2 regions of the Streptomyces sp. NPDC005492 genome follow, and region 1 is predicted to be linked to the other one. Evidence: riboswitches for the same ligand, from Rfam matches in the RefSeq annotation. Region 1 holds a riboswitch; the other holds the start of a gene.

Region 1 (7,208 bases):
GCCCGCGCGGGGGTGGTCTCTTCTGCTCTCCCGGCCTGTGTCTAGTGTCCGCAGCGTCCGCAACCCGCCTCTGCTAAGAGCGGCTCTGACCTGCGGAAACCGGCTCTTAGTAGCGGAGCGCGTCCGGACGCTGCGGACACTAGCGGACGCTAAACGATTTGTTTAGCGTCCGCAGAAACAGTCCAGGTCGGAGTGGGTAAGCGATATCCGGCGGACGCTGCGGACGCTATCTCTCCCCAACTCTCTAGTAAGAGAGTGAAGGACGGCTCTTCAGGAGGGGGAATCGCGGCCTGCCCCCTGAAGAGCCCTGGTGAGCCAGTCGGGGCAAGAGGAGCACGACGGCGCCCATCCACGGATGCCACCCGCCCCTTGGTGGCGCTACGGACTGCCTTGCCGCGCTACGGCGGCCGTGCTCCTCTTGCCCCGACTGGAGACCGTCCTCAGGAGCCTTCCAAGGGGCAGTCGCTCGCTGGGCTCGTCGGCGGGCGGCGCGCGAGCGGAGCGAGCCCAAGGGCGTGCGGCCGTAGGCCGCTCCCTCTTCATCGCGGCGGACAGACGGCCGGGCGCGATCCGATAGCGGTTCGGCGGCACCCCTCTCGGAGGTGCCTAACGGCCCGATTGGGGGTCAGCCCGCACAGGTCGCTAACCGCTAACACGCTGGTCACCTGCGGTTTTGGTCGCTATCAGGGTCGCTATCGTTAGCGACCCTTGCCGCTATCGATAGCGGCTCGGATGTAAGGAGTGACCGCTATCGGAGCCGCTAACGTTAGCGGGCCTAACGACTCACGTTAGTGCGGCTACGGCACCCGCCGGGCCGCGCTGCTAGGGCTCGCAATGCGGCCGTCGTACACCATGCCGTACGGGGCTTTCTACAGGTTCCATGGGTGTGGCCTCTATCGTCTAGCGCCCTGGTCAGACAGGGTGTAAGCCGCTAGCGAGACCTCTAGCGGTAGAGGGTCTGACCTCTACCGCTAGAGACCTGATCCGGGCCGTCTGCGGGCCGTCCGAGGGTGACCGACGACGACAGATGCCCACAGCCAACGACCACCGTGCGCCTCTTCGGCCGCAGGTCACACGATTCGATCTGCGACACTGGTACAGCCATGCCTAAGCCCGGAGAACTCACATTCGTCGCCCCCCGCGGAGCCAAGAAGCCCCCGCGGCACCTTGCCGATCTCACGCCTGCCGAGCGCAAGGAAGTCGTCGCCGCGATCGGGGAGAAGCCGTTTCGCGCCAAGCAGCTCTCGCAGCACTACTTCGCGCGGTTCGCGCACGACCCGGAGCAGTGGACCGACATCCCCGCCGGTTCGCGCGCCAAGCTCCAGGAGGCGCTGCTTCCGGAGCTGATGAGCGTCGTACGGCATCTGTCGACCGACCAGGACACCACCCGCAAGACGCTGTGGCGGCTGTTCGACGGGACGCTCGTCGAGTCGGTGCTGATGCGGTACCCGGACCGGGTGACCATGTGCATCAGCTCGCAGGCGGGGTGCGGGATGAACTGCCCGTTCTGCGCGACGGGTCAGGCCGGCCTCGACCGGAACCTCTCCACCGGTGAGATCGTGCACCAGATTGTGGACGGCATGCGGGCGCTGCGCGACGGCGAGATCCCCGGCGGTCCCGCGCGGCTGTCCAACATCGTCTTCATGGGCATGGGCGAGCCCCTCGCCAACTACAAGCGGGTCGTCCAGTCCATCCGTGCCCTCACCGACCCCGAGCCGGACGGCCTCGGGCTCTCGCAGCGCGGGATCACCGTCTCGACCGTCGGACTGGTCCCGGCGATCCACCGCTTCAGCGACGAGGGCTTCAAGTGCCGCCTCGCGATCTCGCTGCACGCGCCCGACGACGAGCTGCGCGACACCCTGGTCCCCGTGAACACGCGGTGGAAGGTGCGCGAGGTCCTCGACGCCGGCTGGGAGTACGCGGCGAAGTCCGGACGCCGGCTGTCCATCGAGTACGCGCTGATCCGCGACATCAACGACCAGGCCTGGCGCGGTGACCGGCTCGGCCGACTCCTCAAGGGCAAGCCGGTGCACGTCAACCTGATCCCGCTGAACCCGACGCCGGGCTCCAAGTGGACGGCCTCCCGCCCCGAGGACGAGAAGGCGTTCGTCGAGGCCATCGCCGCCCACGGCGTGCCGGTCACCGTCCGGGACACCCGCGGCCAGGAGATCGACGGAGCCTGCGGTCAGCTCGCCGCCACCGAGAGGTAACCTTCACCTGCACCACCTGTACGTACACCTTCATATCCGACAGGGGAGCGCGCAGCGCTGAGAGTGCGGCAATCGGGCCGCAGACCCTCTGAACCTCGCCCAGGTCATTCTGGGTAGGAAGTTCGGTCATCACCGTGAACACCAAGAAGTACTGTGCTGTCCTCGTCGGCCTCGGCCTGGTCACGCTGTCCGCGTGCGGCTCGGGGTCGGACGGGAGCAGTGGCTCCGACTCCAAGACCGTCACCCTCGTCAGCCACGACTCGTGGGCCGTCTCGAAGAGCGTCCTCAAGGACTTCGAGAAGCAGTCCGGCTACACGGTCAAGGTCCTCAAGGACGGCGACGCGGGCCAGGCCGTCAACAAGGCGATCCTGACCAAGGACAACCCCCAGGGCGACGTCTTCTTCGGCGTCGACAACACCCTGCTCTCCCGCGCCCTCGACAACGGCCTCTTCCAGTCCTACGACGCGAAGGGCGCGGATCTCGTCAAGTCCGCGTACCGCGTCGACCAGAGCAAGCACCGGGTCACGCCCATCGACACCGGCGACATCTGCGTCAACTACGACAAGGCGTACTTCAGCAAGCACAAGCTGACCCCGCCGGCCTCCTTCGCCGACCTGGTCAAGCCGGAGTACAAGAACCTCCTCGTCACGGAGAACGCGGCCACCTCCTCACCCGGCCTCGGCTTCCTGCTGGGCAGCGCCGCGCAGTACGGCGACGACGGCTGGCAGGCGTACTGGAAGAAGCTCAAGGCCAACGGCGTGAAGGTCGTCGACGGCTGGGAGCAGGCCTACGACCAGGAGTTCTCCGGTTCGGCCGGTGGCAAGAAGGCGGGCGGCGACCGGCCCCTCGTCGTCTCGTACGCCTCCTCGCCGCCCGCCGAGGTCATCTACGGCGACCCGAAGCCGACCACCGCGCCCACCGGGGTGTCGTACGGCACCTGCTTCCGGCAGACCGAGTACGCGGGACTGCTCAGCAACGCGAAGAACACCAAGGGCGGCAAGGCCTTCATCGACTTCCTGCTCACCAAGGAGTTCCAGGAGGACATGCCGCTCAACATGTTCGTCTACCCGGTGATCGAAGGCGCCACGGTGCCGCAGGAGTTCGTGAAGTACGGCCGCCAGGCCCCGGACCCCGAGACGATGGCGCCCGCGAAGATCGCCGCCGACCGGGACCAGTGGGTCAAGTCGTGGACCTCGCTCGTACTGAAGTAGCCCAGCGGCGGAAGACCCGCACAGGGAACGCGACGCGGCTCGGACTCATGGCCGTGCCCGTCGCGTTCTTCGCGGTGTTCTTCGCCTACCCCGTCGCCTCGATCGTCGCGCGCGGCCTCAAGGTGGACGGCGCCTGGCAGTTGGGCCGCATCGGGGACGTGCTCGCGCAGTCGGACATCCGGCACGTGCTGTGGTTCACCACCTGGCAGGCGCTCGCCTCCACCGCGCTCACGCTGCTGATCGCGCTCCCCGGAGCGTATGTCTTCGCGCGCTTCGACTTCCCGGGCCGGCATGTGCTGCGGGCCGTCGTGACGGTCCCCTTCGTGCTCCCTACGGTCGTCGTCGGTACGGCGTTCCTCGCCCTCGTCGGCCGGGGCGGACTCCTCGACGACCTGTGGGGCGTACGCCTCGACACCACCGTGTGGGCCATCCTGCTCGCGCACGTCTTCTTCAACTACGCGGTCGTCGTACGGACGGTGGGCGGCCTCTGGGCCCAGCTCGACCCGCGTCAGGAGGAGGCCGCGCGGATGCTCGGCGCCTCCCGGCTCCGGGCCTGGCGGCAGGTGACGCTGCCCGCGCTCGCGCCCGCCGTGGCCGCCGCCGCGCTGATGGTCTTCCTCTTCACCTTCACCTCCTTCGGTGTGGTCCAGATTCTCGGCGGCCCGACCTTCTCGACCCTCGAAGTGGAGATCTACCGCCAGACCTCGGAGGTCTTCGACCTCTCCACGGCGGCCGTGCTGACGATCGTCCAGTTCGTCGCGGTGGGCGCGATCCTCGCCGTCCACGCCTGGACGGTACGGCGACGGGAGACGGCCCTACGGCTGGTTGACCCGTCGGTGACCGCACGGCGCCCGCGCGGAGCCGGCCAGTGGGCGCTGCTCGCCGGGGTCCTCGTCTCCGTCCTCGTGCTGCTCGTGCTTCCGCTCGCCGTGCTGGTGCAACGGTCCCTGGACACACCGGACTTCGGTTACTACCGGGCGCTGACCCACGACGACGGCGGCACCTTCCTGGTCGCGCCGATCGCCGCGATCGGCAACTCGCTGGAGTACGCCGTCGCCGCCACCGCCATCGCCGTGGTGATCGGCTCTCTCGCCGCCGCGGCGCTGACCCGGCGCGATGCCGGGCGGCTGGTGCGGGGCTTCGACGCGCTGCTGATGCTGCCGCTCGGGGTGTCGGCGGTGACGGTCGGCTTCGGGTTCCTGATCTCGCTCGACAAACCCCCGGTGGATCTGCGGAGTTCATGGATCCTGGTGCCGCTCGCGCAGGCGCTGGTCGGCGTCCCCTTCGTCGTACGGACCATGCTGCCCGTGCTGCGGGCGGTGGACGGGCGGCTGCGGGAGGCGGCGGCCGTGCTCGGGGCGTCGCCGTGGCGGGTGTGGCGCGAGGTCGATCTGCCGCTGGTGCGGCGGGCGTTGCTGATCGCGGCCGGGTTCGCGTTCGCGGTGTCGCTCGGCGAGTTCGGGGCGACCGTGTTCATCGCCCGGCCCGACAACCCGACCCTGCCGGTCGCGGTGGCCCGGCTGCTGTCGCGGCCCGGTGATCTCAACTACGGCCAGGCGATGGCCCTTTCGACGATTCTGATGCTGGTGTGCGCGGTGGCCCTGCTGGTCCTTGAGCGGCTGCGCACCGACCGGACGGGGGAGTTCTAGATGCCACCGAGCATGACGACGGAGCTGCTGCTGAGCCTTGAGGGCGCGACCGTACGGTTCGGTGGCCGGCCTGTGCTGGACGCCGTCGATCTCGGGGTCGCCGAGCACGAGATCGTGTGCGTCCTCGGACCCAGCGGCAGCGGCAAGTCGACGCTGCTGCGGGCGGTGGCCGGACTGCAACCCCTGGACTCCGGGCGGGTGTTGCTCGACGGACGCGACCAGGCCGGGGTGCCCGCGCACAAGCGGGGGGTGGGCCTGATGTTCCAGGACCATCAGCTCTTCCCGCAGCGGGACGTGGCCGGCAACGTCTCCTTCGGGCTGCGTATGCACGGGGCGTCGAAGGCACAACAGGACGCTCAGGTGGGCGAGTTGCTCGACCTGGTCGGACTACCGGGGGCCGCCCGCCGGGCCGTCGCGGGGCTGTCCGGCGGTGAGCAGCAGCGGGTGGCGCTCGCCCGGGCGCTGGCACCCCGGCCGCGGCTCCTCATGCTCGACGAACCGCTCGGCCAGCTCGACCGCTCACTGCGGGAGCGGCTGGTCGTCGAACTCCGTGAGCTGTTCGGGGTGTTGGGCACGACCGTGCTCGCGGTCACGCACGACCAGGGCGAGGCGTTCGCGCTGGCCGACCGGGTCGTGGTGATGCGGGACGGGCGGATCGCCCAGTCCGGTACGCCACTTGCGGTCTGGCAGCACCCGGCCGACGAGTTCGTGGCCCGCTTCCTCGGCTTCGACAACGTGGTCCCGGCGACCGTGGCCGGAGAGGCCGCCGACACCCCCTGGGGCAAGGTGCCGGTCCCCGAGGACGCCCCCCAGGGCCCGCACACGCTCCTCGTACGCCCCGCCGGGGTCCGCCTGGTCCCCGCCGACGAGGGCCTGCGCTGTACGGTCGCCGCCCGCACCTTCCGGGGCACCCATGTCGCCGTACAACTCCAGCCGGAGGACGCGCCGCGCCTGGAGGCCGCCTGCGCGCTGCGGGAGGCGCCGGAGGTCGGGAGCACGGTCGGGGTGGAGTTCGACGCGGCCGAGATCGTCGTACTCGGCGGCTAGAAGACATGCGTGTGGCCCGCCCCCACGAACCGGGCGGGCCACAACAACAGGTGGATCAGCGGCCGTTGGTCGCACCACGGCGACGCATGCCGAAGTAGACGGCTCCGCCGCCCACGACGACGAACGCGCCCGCGATACCGGCGATCATGCCGGTGTTGGAGTTGGCACCGGTCTCGGCGAGGTTCGAGTCACCGGCCGCGGGAGACGGCGCGTTGTCCGTCGTCGTCGCGGGGGCGGTGCTGCTGCTCTCCGTGGCCGACGGGGTCGGGGTGTCGGACTCGGCCGGAGTGGAGGGGGTCTGCGACGGCGTCGGAGAGGCCTCCGTCGGGGTGGGGCTGGGCGACTCCGTCTGGCAGGCCTTGGACGGGGTGGTCAGGTTCGGCGAGATGTTCTTGTTGAGGCCGTTGGTGGCCGTGACGTGCACGCGGTACGTGGCGTTCGGCTGCCAGTCCTCGGCGAAGGAGATGGTGACGCCCTCTTTGGAGCCCTTGACCGTCTGGGCCTCGCCGATCTGCTTGGCGTCGGCGCCGTTGTTCTCCAGGAACACCGTGACGGTCGCCTCGGTGGCGGAGGCGTCCTTGTCGGTCACTGTGATGACACCGTTGGTGCCGTCACAGGTGGCCTCGGCGGAGAATTCACCGATGCTGCAGGCGAGCGCGTTGCCCGCGAATCCCAGCGCGAGAGCGGCCGAGGCGGACGCGACACCGAGGATGCGTACGGAACGTCGAGATATGGACACGTTTGCCCTTCACGGGATGTGCAACTGCGGGGGGTTTAGGGGGAGATGAGGCAGCGTTGAGGTGAGGCACCATCACCCCCAGGAGTCTCACTGGTGTATAAGCCTCGCGTAAGCAGTGTCAATGCAAATGTGGTGTACAGCAGTTGCCTTTACCGGCACTTTAATCAGCGAGACGTTTCAGCGCCTCGGGAGCCTCCTCGATCCGGTCAACGAGGGCGATACGGCTCTCCATCGACCGTTCCCGGGCAAGTGCACGCAGCAGTGGCCACGTTGGCAGCCGTTCCGTCCAGTGCTCCCGGTCCACCAGAACCATCGGCGTGGGCTCGCCGCGCGACTCGTAGTAGTTCGGCGT
Region 2 (7,208 bases), on a different contig from region 1:
GCGCTGCGGCCGGACGACGACCATGAGTCGGCGGTGGTGTCCGCCGTGCTGCCGGGCGAGGCGACCTGGGCGGACGAGGGCACTGTCCGGCGGTACACCGACTTCCTCCTCAAGGCCGCCGAGTCCGCCGTACCGGCTCTGCGGGAGCGCCTGTTGTGGCACGAGGTGCGCACTCCCGGGGACACGGAGAGCGAGACCGGCGCCCGCTCCGGAGCCGTACCCGCGCCCTCGCTCGCCGCCGGCGGGGGCCGTTTCCTGCATCCGGCGAACACCACGCGGCTGCCCGGTCTGTACCGGGTCGGCGGCTGGTCCCACCCCGGCGGCGGGCTTGCGCACGCCGGTATGTCGGGGGCGCTGGTCGCCGGACTGATCGTGGAGGGACCGGGGTTCAGAGGGTCTCAGTAGGCTTCAGAAACGGTACTGCTCGTCGTAGCCGGTGCCCGACTGCGGCTGCTGCTGCTGTTGGCCGTCGCCCTGGTAGTACTGCTGGTCCGCCGGGAGCTCGCCGCCGTAGGTCTCGTCGCTGCGCTGCTGCGGGACCCACACCCCGCCGGCCGGGGTCTCGCCCACATAGCCGTTGTTGCCGTACTGGTCCTGGGTGTAGCCCTGTTGGGGATACTGCTGCTGGCCGTCGTAGCCCGTGTCGTACGTGGCGCCGCCGTAGGTCTGGGTGCCGATGTACGGGTCGGAGTAGGCCGCGTACTGCTGCTGGCCGGTCGTGTCGTAGCCGTACTGCTGCTGGTCGTATCCCGAGTAGGCGGGGTCGTAGCCGTACTGCTGCTGCTCGCCCGTCGCGTAGGCCTGGTCCTGGGTCTGACCGGCGGCCGCCGCCGCGTAGTTGGGGTCGGCGGCGTTCGCGTACGCGGCGTTGCTGTATATGCCGTAGGAGCCGGTGTCGTCCGGCAGGGGCTGCGGTTCGTAGACCGAGGTGGTCTCGGCGGCCGTGGGGTCGAGGGGGCGGTTCGGGGTGAACACGTCGTCGCGGTCGTAGTCGTCGTCCTGGGCGTAGGCCGCCTTGTTCTGGCCGTAGTCCTGGAAGGCGCCCTCGGCCTGCTCGGGGCCGGCGGCCGCCAGGTCCGGGTCCTGCTCGTCCGGTTCGCCGCGGCGGCGCTTGATGCCGCCCGCGCCGGGCCGACCGGAGACCGCCCAGCCGGCTTCGAAGCCGCGGCGGAACGACAGGGTGACGTAGGTCTGGCCGACGGCGAAGGCCACCGCGCCCAGTCCGATCACGATGACGGAGGGCATCAGCACCCCGAGCACGACGCCCAGGAAGCCCACGAAGGCGAGCAGCCGCCAGCGCAGCCGTGCCTTGTACTGCAGCAACACCTCACCGAGCAACCACAGTGCGACGATGCCGAACGCGATGTAGAGGACCGTCCAGCCCATGTACGCCCCTCTCCCAGTGGCCGCTACGCAGTGTGTCGTATCTCCGGGCGGCCGGTCTAGGCCCGCGGTGGGTGGTGCAGGCCCAGGTTCTCGTAGATTTCCAGCGTCGCCGTGGAGTTGTTGAGCGTGATGAAGTGCAGTCCTGGCACTCCCTCGGCCAGCAGCCGGGCGCAGAACTCCGTGGCGAAGTCGATCCCGATCGAGCGTACAGCCGCCGGATCGTCTTTGGCTGTGAGGATTCGCTCTTTCAAGGCGTCCGGGATGACCGCGTTGCTGAGCTGCGGCAACCGCTCCAGCATCCGCACGCTGGTCACCGGCATGACCTCGGGGATGACCGGGGTGACACAGCCCGCGGCCTCGACGCGGTCGCGCAGGCGAAGATACGACTCCGGGCGGAAGAACATCTGAGTGATCGCGTAGTCGGCGCCGGCCCGGCACTTGTCGACGAAGTGCGAGACGTCCGTGTCCCAGTCCGGGGAGCGCGGGTGCATCTCCGGGAACGCGGCGACACCGACACAGAAGTCGCCCGACTCCTTGATGAGCCGGACCAGTTCGGCCGCGTACGTCAGCCCCTGGGGGTGCGCCACCCAGTCGGCCATGGGGTCGCCGGGCGGGTCGCCGCGCACGGCCAGGATGTTGCGGATCCCGGCGTCGGCGTACTGCCCGATGATGTTGCGCAGTTCGGCGACGGAGTGGTCGACCGCGGTGAGGTGTGCGACCGGGGTGAGCGTGGTGTCGGCGACGATCTGCTCGGTCTCCTTGACGGTGCCCGCGCGGGTCGAGCCGCCGGCGCCGTAGGTCACCGAGACGAAGTCGGGGGCGACGGCCTCGACCCTTCGCAGTGCGCTCCACAGGTTCCGCTCACCCTTGGGGGTCTTCGGCGCGGAGAACTCGAACGAATACGTCCCCTTGCCGGTCGCGAGCATGTCGCGCACGGTGCGTGCTCGATCAGTCCTGGTGGATGCGGTTCCGAAGGCCATACCCGCAGGTTAGTCAGGGGGCGCCGGTCACCCAACCGGAACCGGGAATTTGCCCGCTTTGTCGCCCTCTTGTCCACCCATCGGACAAAAGCCCGGCTCCTGGACGCCCCTCAGAGCTGCCGCAGCCGCTTCGCGAACTCCGCCGCCGCCGCGCCCGGGTCGTCGGCCTCCATGACGGCCCGTACGACGACGACCCGGCGGGCGCCCGCTTCGAGCACCTCGTCGAGGTTGCCGAGGTCGATGCCGCCGATGGCGAACCAGGGGCGGTCGGTGCCCAGGGCGGCCGTGTACCGGACCAGGTCGAGGCCGGGGGCGTGCCGGCCGGGCTTGGTGGGGGTCGGCCAGCAGGGGCCCGTGCAGAAGTAGTCCACGCCCTCCTGGACGGCGGCCGCGGCGGCCTCGGACTCGGCGTGGGTGGAGCGGCCGATCAGCACGTCCGCGCCGAGGATCGCGCGGGCCGCGGGGACCGGAAGGTCGCCCTGGCCCAGGTGCAGTACGTCGGCGCCGGCGGCGTGGGCGACGTCCGCGCGGTCGTTCACCGCCAGCAACCTGCCGTGCCGGGCGCAGGCGTCGGCGAACACCTGGAGGTGCTCAAGCTCCTCGGCGGCCTCCATGTCCTTGTCGCGCAACTGCACGATGTCGACCCCGCCGACCAGGACCGCGTCCAGGAACTCCGCGAGGTCGCCCTGTCGCCTGCGGGCGTCCGTGCAGAGGTAGAGCCGGGCGTCGGCGAGTTCGGCGCGCACGGCGGCGGCGGTGGTGTCGGGCATGGGTGTGTCCCCCGTTGTCATGGCGTGGTGGTGCCGTGTACGGGCCGCGGGTGGGCGCGGCCCGTACACCGGTCGGGCGTCCGGGTCAGACGGCGAGCGCCTGGGCGCGGCGCTTCACCTCCGTGCCGCGATTCTCGCTGAGTGCCTGCGCGGGGGTGCCGGGCAGGCTGGGGTCGGGGGTGAAGAGCCACTCCAGCATCTCTTCGTCGGAGAAGCCGTCGTCCCGCAGGAGCGTCAGGGTGCCCGTGAGGCCCTTGACGACCTTCTGCTCGGCCCCGTCGATGAAGGCGGCGGGGACGTGCAGCGCGCGGTTCTCACCACGGCGTACGGCGATGACTTGGCCCTCCTTGACCAGCTGCCGCACGCGTGTCACCTCGACATCGAGCATCTCTGCGATGTCGGGCAGCGTGAGCCAGGCGGGGACGAGAGCATCGATCTTTGCGTCAATCTCGGTCACGTGAACAGCGTGCCATCCCGGACTGACAGTCGGAAGTCGGGCCGGTCCGACCCGGGGGGTCCAACTAGGCGATAGCGGCCTTCATCGGCCGAGAAGGGTCGGCCAGCAGCTCGGGGTTCATCGGTGTGCCCGCCTCGATCAGGCGGCGGCCCTGGGCCAGGTCGCGGGGGCGGCCGACCGCCAGGAGGGCCACCAGGCGGTTCTCGCGCAGCCAGCAGACGGTCCAGGCCGGGGTGGACGGATCGCCGCGCCACAGGGTCGTGTCGGCGGACGCGTGGTGGCCGGCGTACTGGACGAAGCGGCCGAACTGCTCGGACCAGAAGTACGGCACCGGGTCGTAGACCGCCGGGACCTCCCCGATGATGTTCGCGGCGACCGTGCGGGGGCCCTGGAGGGCGTTGTCCCAGTGGTGGACCAGAAGGCGCTCGCCGTACCTTCCCGAAGGGAAGGAGGCGCAGTCGCCGACCGCGTACACGTCCGGCACCGAGGTGCGCAGCCGGTCGTCGGCCAGGACCTCGTGGTGGGCGCCCAGTGCGACGCCGGAGCCGGTCAGCCAGGTGGTGGCGGGGCGGGCGCCGATGCCGACCACGACGGCGCCGGCGGGCAGCCGGGAGCCGTCGTCGAGGACCACTTCGCCGGGTTCGACGTGCGCCACGCGCGCGTGCGTCCGCAGCGAGGCTCCGGCATCCGCGTACCAGGCGGCCATCGGCGCGGCCACCTCGGCGGGCAGCGCGCCGGCGAGCGGCCGGTCGGCGGCCTCCACGACGGTCACCGCGCAGCCCGCCTCGCGCGCGGCCGTGGCGAACTCCGCGCCGATCCAGCCCGCGCCGACGACCACGATGTCGTGCTGCCGGGCGAGCACGGGCCGCAGCCGCTCGGCGTCGTCCAGAGTGCGCAGCAGATGCACCCCGGGAATGCCCTCGGCGCCCGGCAGCCGGATCGGCTCGGCACCGGTCGCGAGCACCAGGACGTCGTACGGCACCGGGCCCTCGGCGGTGTCCAGTTCGTGCTCGGCGGGGCGCAGGCCCACCACCTCGCGCCCCAGCCGCACCTCGATGCCGAGCGCCTCGAAGTCGACGTCGAAGGCGGACCCCTCGGCCTTGCCCAGCAGCACGGCCTTGGACAGCGGCGGGCGGTCGTAGGGCTGATGGGGTTCCGCGCCGATCAGCGTGACGGTCCCGGTGAAGCCCTGCTCCCGCAGGGCGACCGCGGTCTGCACCCCGGCCATGCCCGCGCCGACGACGACCACACGTGTCTGCTCGCTCATCCGATCACCATAGACACCTGACAATTCGTCAGTCAGGGGGCGCGTTCAGTGAGCTGTTCCACAACACTCGTCCCGCTGCCCGGCTGCGACTCCCACTCCCAGGTCTCCTCCAGGCGGACGCGGCCGTCGGGCAGCTCGACCACTTGGGACACGCAGTGCCCGGAGGAGGTCGTCCCGTCCCGCTTCAACTGCACGTACCGGAAGTCGAGCCGGTCCCCCGCGCGCGTGCCGACGAGATGTCCGCGGACGACGTCGCCGCCCGCGTACTCGGCCCAGATCTCGCCGTCCTTCTCGTGGTAGGCGAACCGGGTGCGCGTCCCGACCTGACCCGGTGCCTGGTCCACGACGGGGGCGAGGACGAGACCGTCGAGCGAGCGGGCCATGAGCGGAGGCTCCCTTACTGAGGGATACGGCACGGGCTAGGGTGGCCAACGTAAAGCACTCGCGGGAGTCCGGACGTACCGGGCTGAGAGGGAGGCTGGCCGGCCTCCGACCGTACGAACCTGATCCGGGTCATGCCGGCGAAGGGAGGGGCTGGACGCCCATGCCTACACGTACGTCAGACGTCCTCGTCGTCGGGGGCGGAATCATCGGGCTGGTCACGGCCTGGCGGGCGGCGCAGCGCGGGTTCGCCACCGCTGTGGTGGACCCCGAGCCGGGCGGCGGGGCCGCTCAGGTGGCCGCCGGGATGCTGGCCGCCGTCACGGAGCTGCACTACGGCGAGCAGACCCTGCTCGCCCTCAACCTGGCCTCGGCGCACCGCTACCCGGACTTCGCGGCCGAGCTGACCGACCTCACCGGGCTGGATCTCGGCTATCGCCGCTGCGGCACGCTCGCCGTCGCCCTGGACGCCGACGACCGCGCCCATCTGCGGGAACTGCACGCCCTGCAACGGCAGTCGGGGCTGGACTCGGAGTGGCTGTCCGGGCGTGAGTGTCGGCGCCTGGAGCCGATGCTCGCGCCGGGCGTACGCGGGGGGCTCCGGGTCGACGGCGACCACCAGGTCGATCCCCGGCGGCTGGCGCACGCGCTGGTGGCCGCCTGCGAGCGGGCCGGCGTCGTCTTCCACCGGACCTGGGCCGAGCGCCTCACGGTCGTACGGGAGCGGGCCGCCGGAATCGTCACGCGGGACGGAGAAGCGCTCGGCGCGGATCAGGTGGTGCTCGCGGCCGGCAGTCTCAGCGGGCGGCTGGAGGGGGTTCCCGACGACGTCCTGCCGCCCGTACGGCCCGTGAAGGGGCAGGTGCTGCGGCTGACCGTGCCGGAGCGGTACGCGCCGTTCCTGAACCGCACCGTGCGCGCCGTGGTGCGCGGCAGCCAGGTCTATCTGGTGCCGCGCGAGAACGGCGAGCTGGTCGTCGGCGCGACCAGCGAGGAGCTGGGCTGGGACACCACGGTGACCGCCGGCGGTGTCTACGAACTGCTGCGTGACGCCCATGAGTTGATCCCGGGCATCACCGAACTCCCGCTCACCGAGACCCGGGCCGGGCTGCGCCCCGGCTCGCCCGACAACGCGCCGCTGCTCGGCCCGACCGGACTGCCGGGGCTGCTGCTGGCCACCGGGCACTACCGCAACGGCGTGCTGCTCACCCCGGTCACCGGCGACGCCCTCGCACACGCGCTGGCCACCGGTGAACTGCCGGACGAGGCGCGTCCGTTCACCCCGAAGCGGTTCGCCCTCACGGAGTCGCGCGTATGAACGTCTCCGTCAACGGGGAGCCCCGGGAGATCGCTCCCGGCACGGCTCTCGACACCCTCGTGCGGTCCCTGGCCCCGTCGCCCTCCGGTGTGGCCGCCGCCCTCAACGAAACCGTCGTCCCGCGCGCGCAGTGGCCGTCGACGCCCCTCTCCGAGGGAGACCGCGTCGAGGTCCTCACCGCCGTCCAAGGAGGCTGACCCATGGCCGACGACCCCTTCGTCCTCGGTGGCACGAACTTCACGTCCCGTCTGATCATGGGCACCGGAGGCGCGCCGAGCCTCGATGTCCTGGAGCGCGCGCTGGTGGCCTCCGGAACGGAGCTGACGACGGTCGCGATGCGGCGCGTAAACGCTTCCGTGCACGGCTCGGTGCTGTCCGTCCTGGACCGGCTGGGCATCCGGGTGCTGCCCAACACGGCGGGCTGCTTCACGGCAGGCGAGGCCGTGCTGACGGCCAGGCTGGCGCGGGAGGCGCTCGGGACGGCCCTGATCAAGCTCGAGGTGATCGCGGACGAGCGGACCCTGCTGCCCGACCCGATCGAGCTGCTCGATGCCGCCGAGACCCTGGTCGACGACGGGTTCACGGTGCTGCCGTACACGAACGACGATCCCGTGCTGGCGCGGAAGCTGGAGGACGTCGGGTGCGCGGC

What was found. Region 1 has a riboswitch for thiamine pyrophosphate ahead of ABZT04_RS15655 (thiamine ABC transporter substrate-binding protein). Riboswitches for the same ligand answer to the same signal wherever they lie in the genome.
Region 2: another riboswitch for thiamine pyrophosphate. It lies ahead of thiO (glycine oxidase ThiO); the one in region 1 lies ahead of ABZT04_RS15655 (thiamine ABC transporter substrate-binding protein).

What each region holds. Positions count from the first base shown of each region.
Region 1 covers NZ_JBEXDX010000009.1:199,277-206,484, forward strand. The annotation lists gene rlmN (23S rRNA (adenine(2503)-C(2))-methyltransferase RlmN) at 1,104-2,210, shown strand; TPP riboswitch at 2,242-2,348, shown strand; gene ABZT04_RS15655 (thiamine ABC transporter substrate-binding protein) at 2,345-3,421, shown strand; gene ABZT04_RS15660 (iron ABC transporter permease) at 3,469-5,070, shown strand; gene ABZT04_RS15665 (ABC transporter ATP-binding protein) at 5,071-6,117, shown strand; gene ABZT04_RS15670 (LAETG motif-containing sortase-dependent surface protein) at 6,173-6,856, opposite strand; gene ABZT04_RS15675 (LOG family protein) at 7,017-7,208, opposite strand, start outside.
Region 2 covers NZ_JBEXDX010000051.1:7,999-15,206, forward strand. The annotation lists gene ABZT04_RS39285 (NAD(P)/FAD-dependent oxidoreductase) at 1-405, shown strand, start outside; gene ABZT04_RS39290 (hypothetical protein) at 409-1,386, opposite strand; gene metF (methylenetetrahydrofolate reductase [NAD(P)H]) at 1,443-2,366, opposite strand; gene thiE (thiamine phosphate synthase) at 2,477-3,136, opposite strand; gene ABZT04_RS39305 (Rv2175c family DNA-binding protein) at 3,222-3,593, opposite strand; gene ABZT04_RS39310 (FAD-dependent oxidoreductase) at 3,658-4,860, opposite strand; gene ABZT04_RS39315 (hypothetical protein) at 4,893-5,243, opposite strand; TPP riboswitch at 5,295-5,407, shown strand; gene thiO (glycine oxidase ThiO) at 5,405-6,559, shown strand; gene thiS (sulfur carrier protein ThiS) at 6,556-6,756, shown strand; gene ABZT04_RS39330 (thiazole synthase) at 6,760-7,208, shown strand, end outside.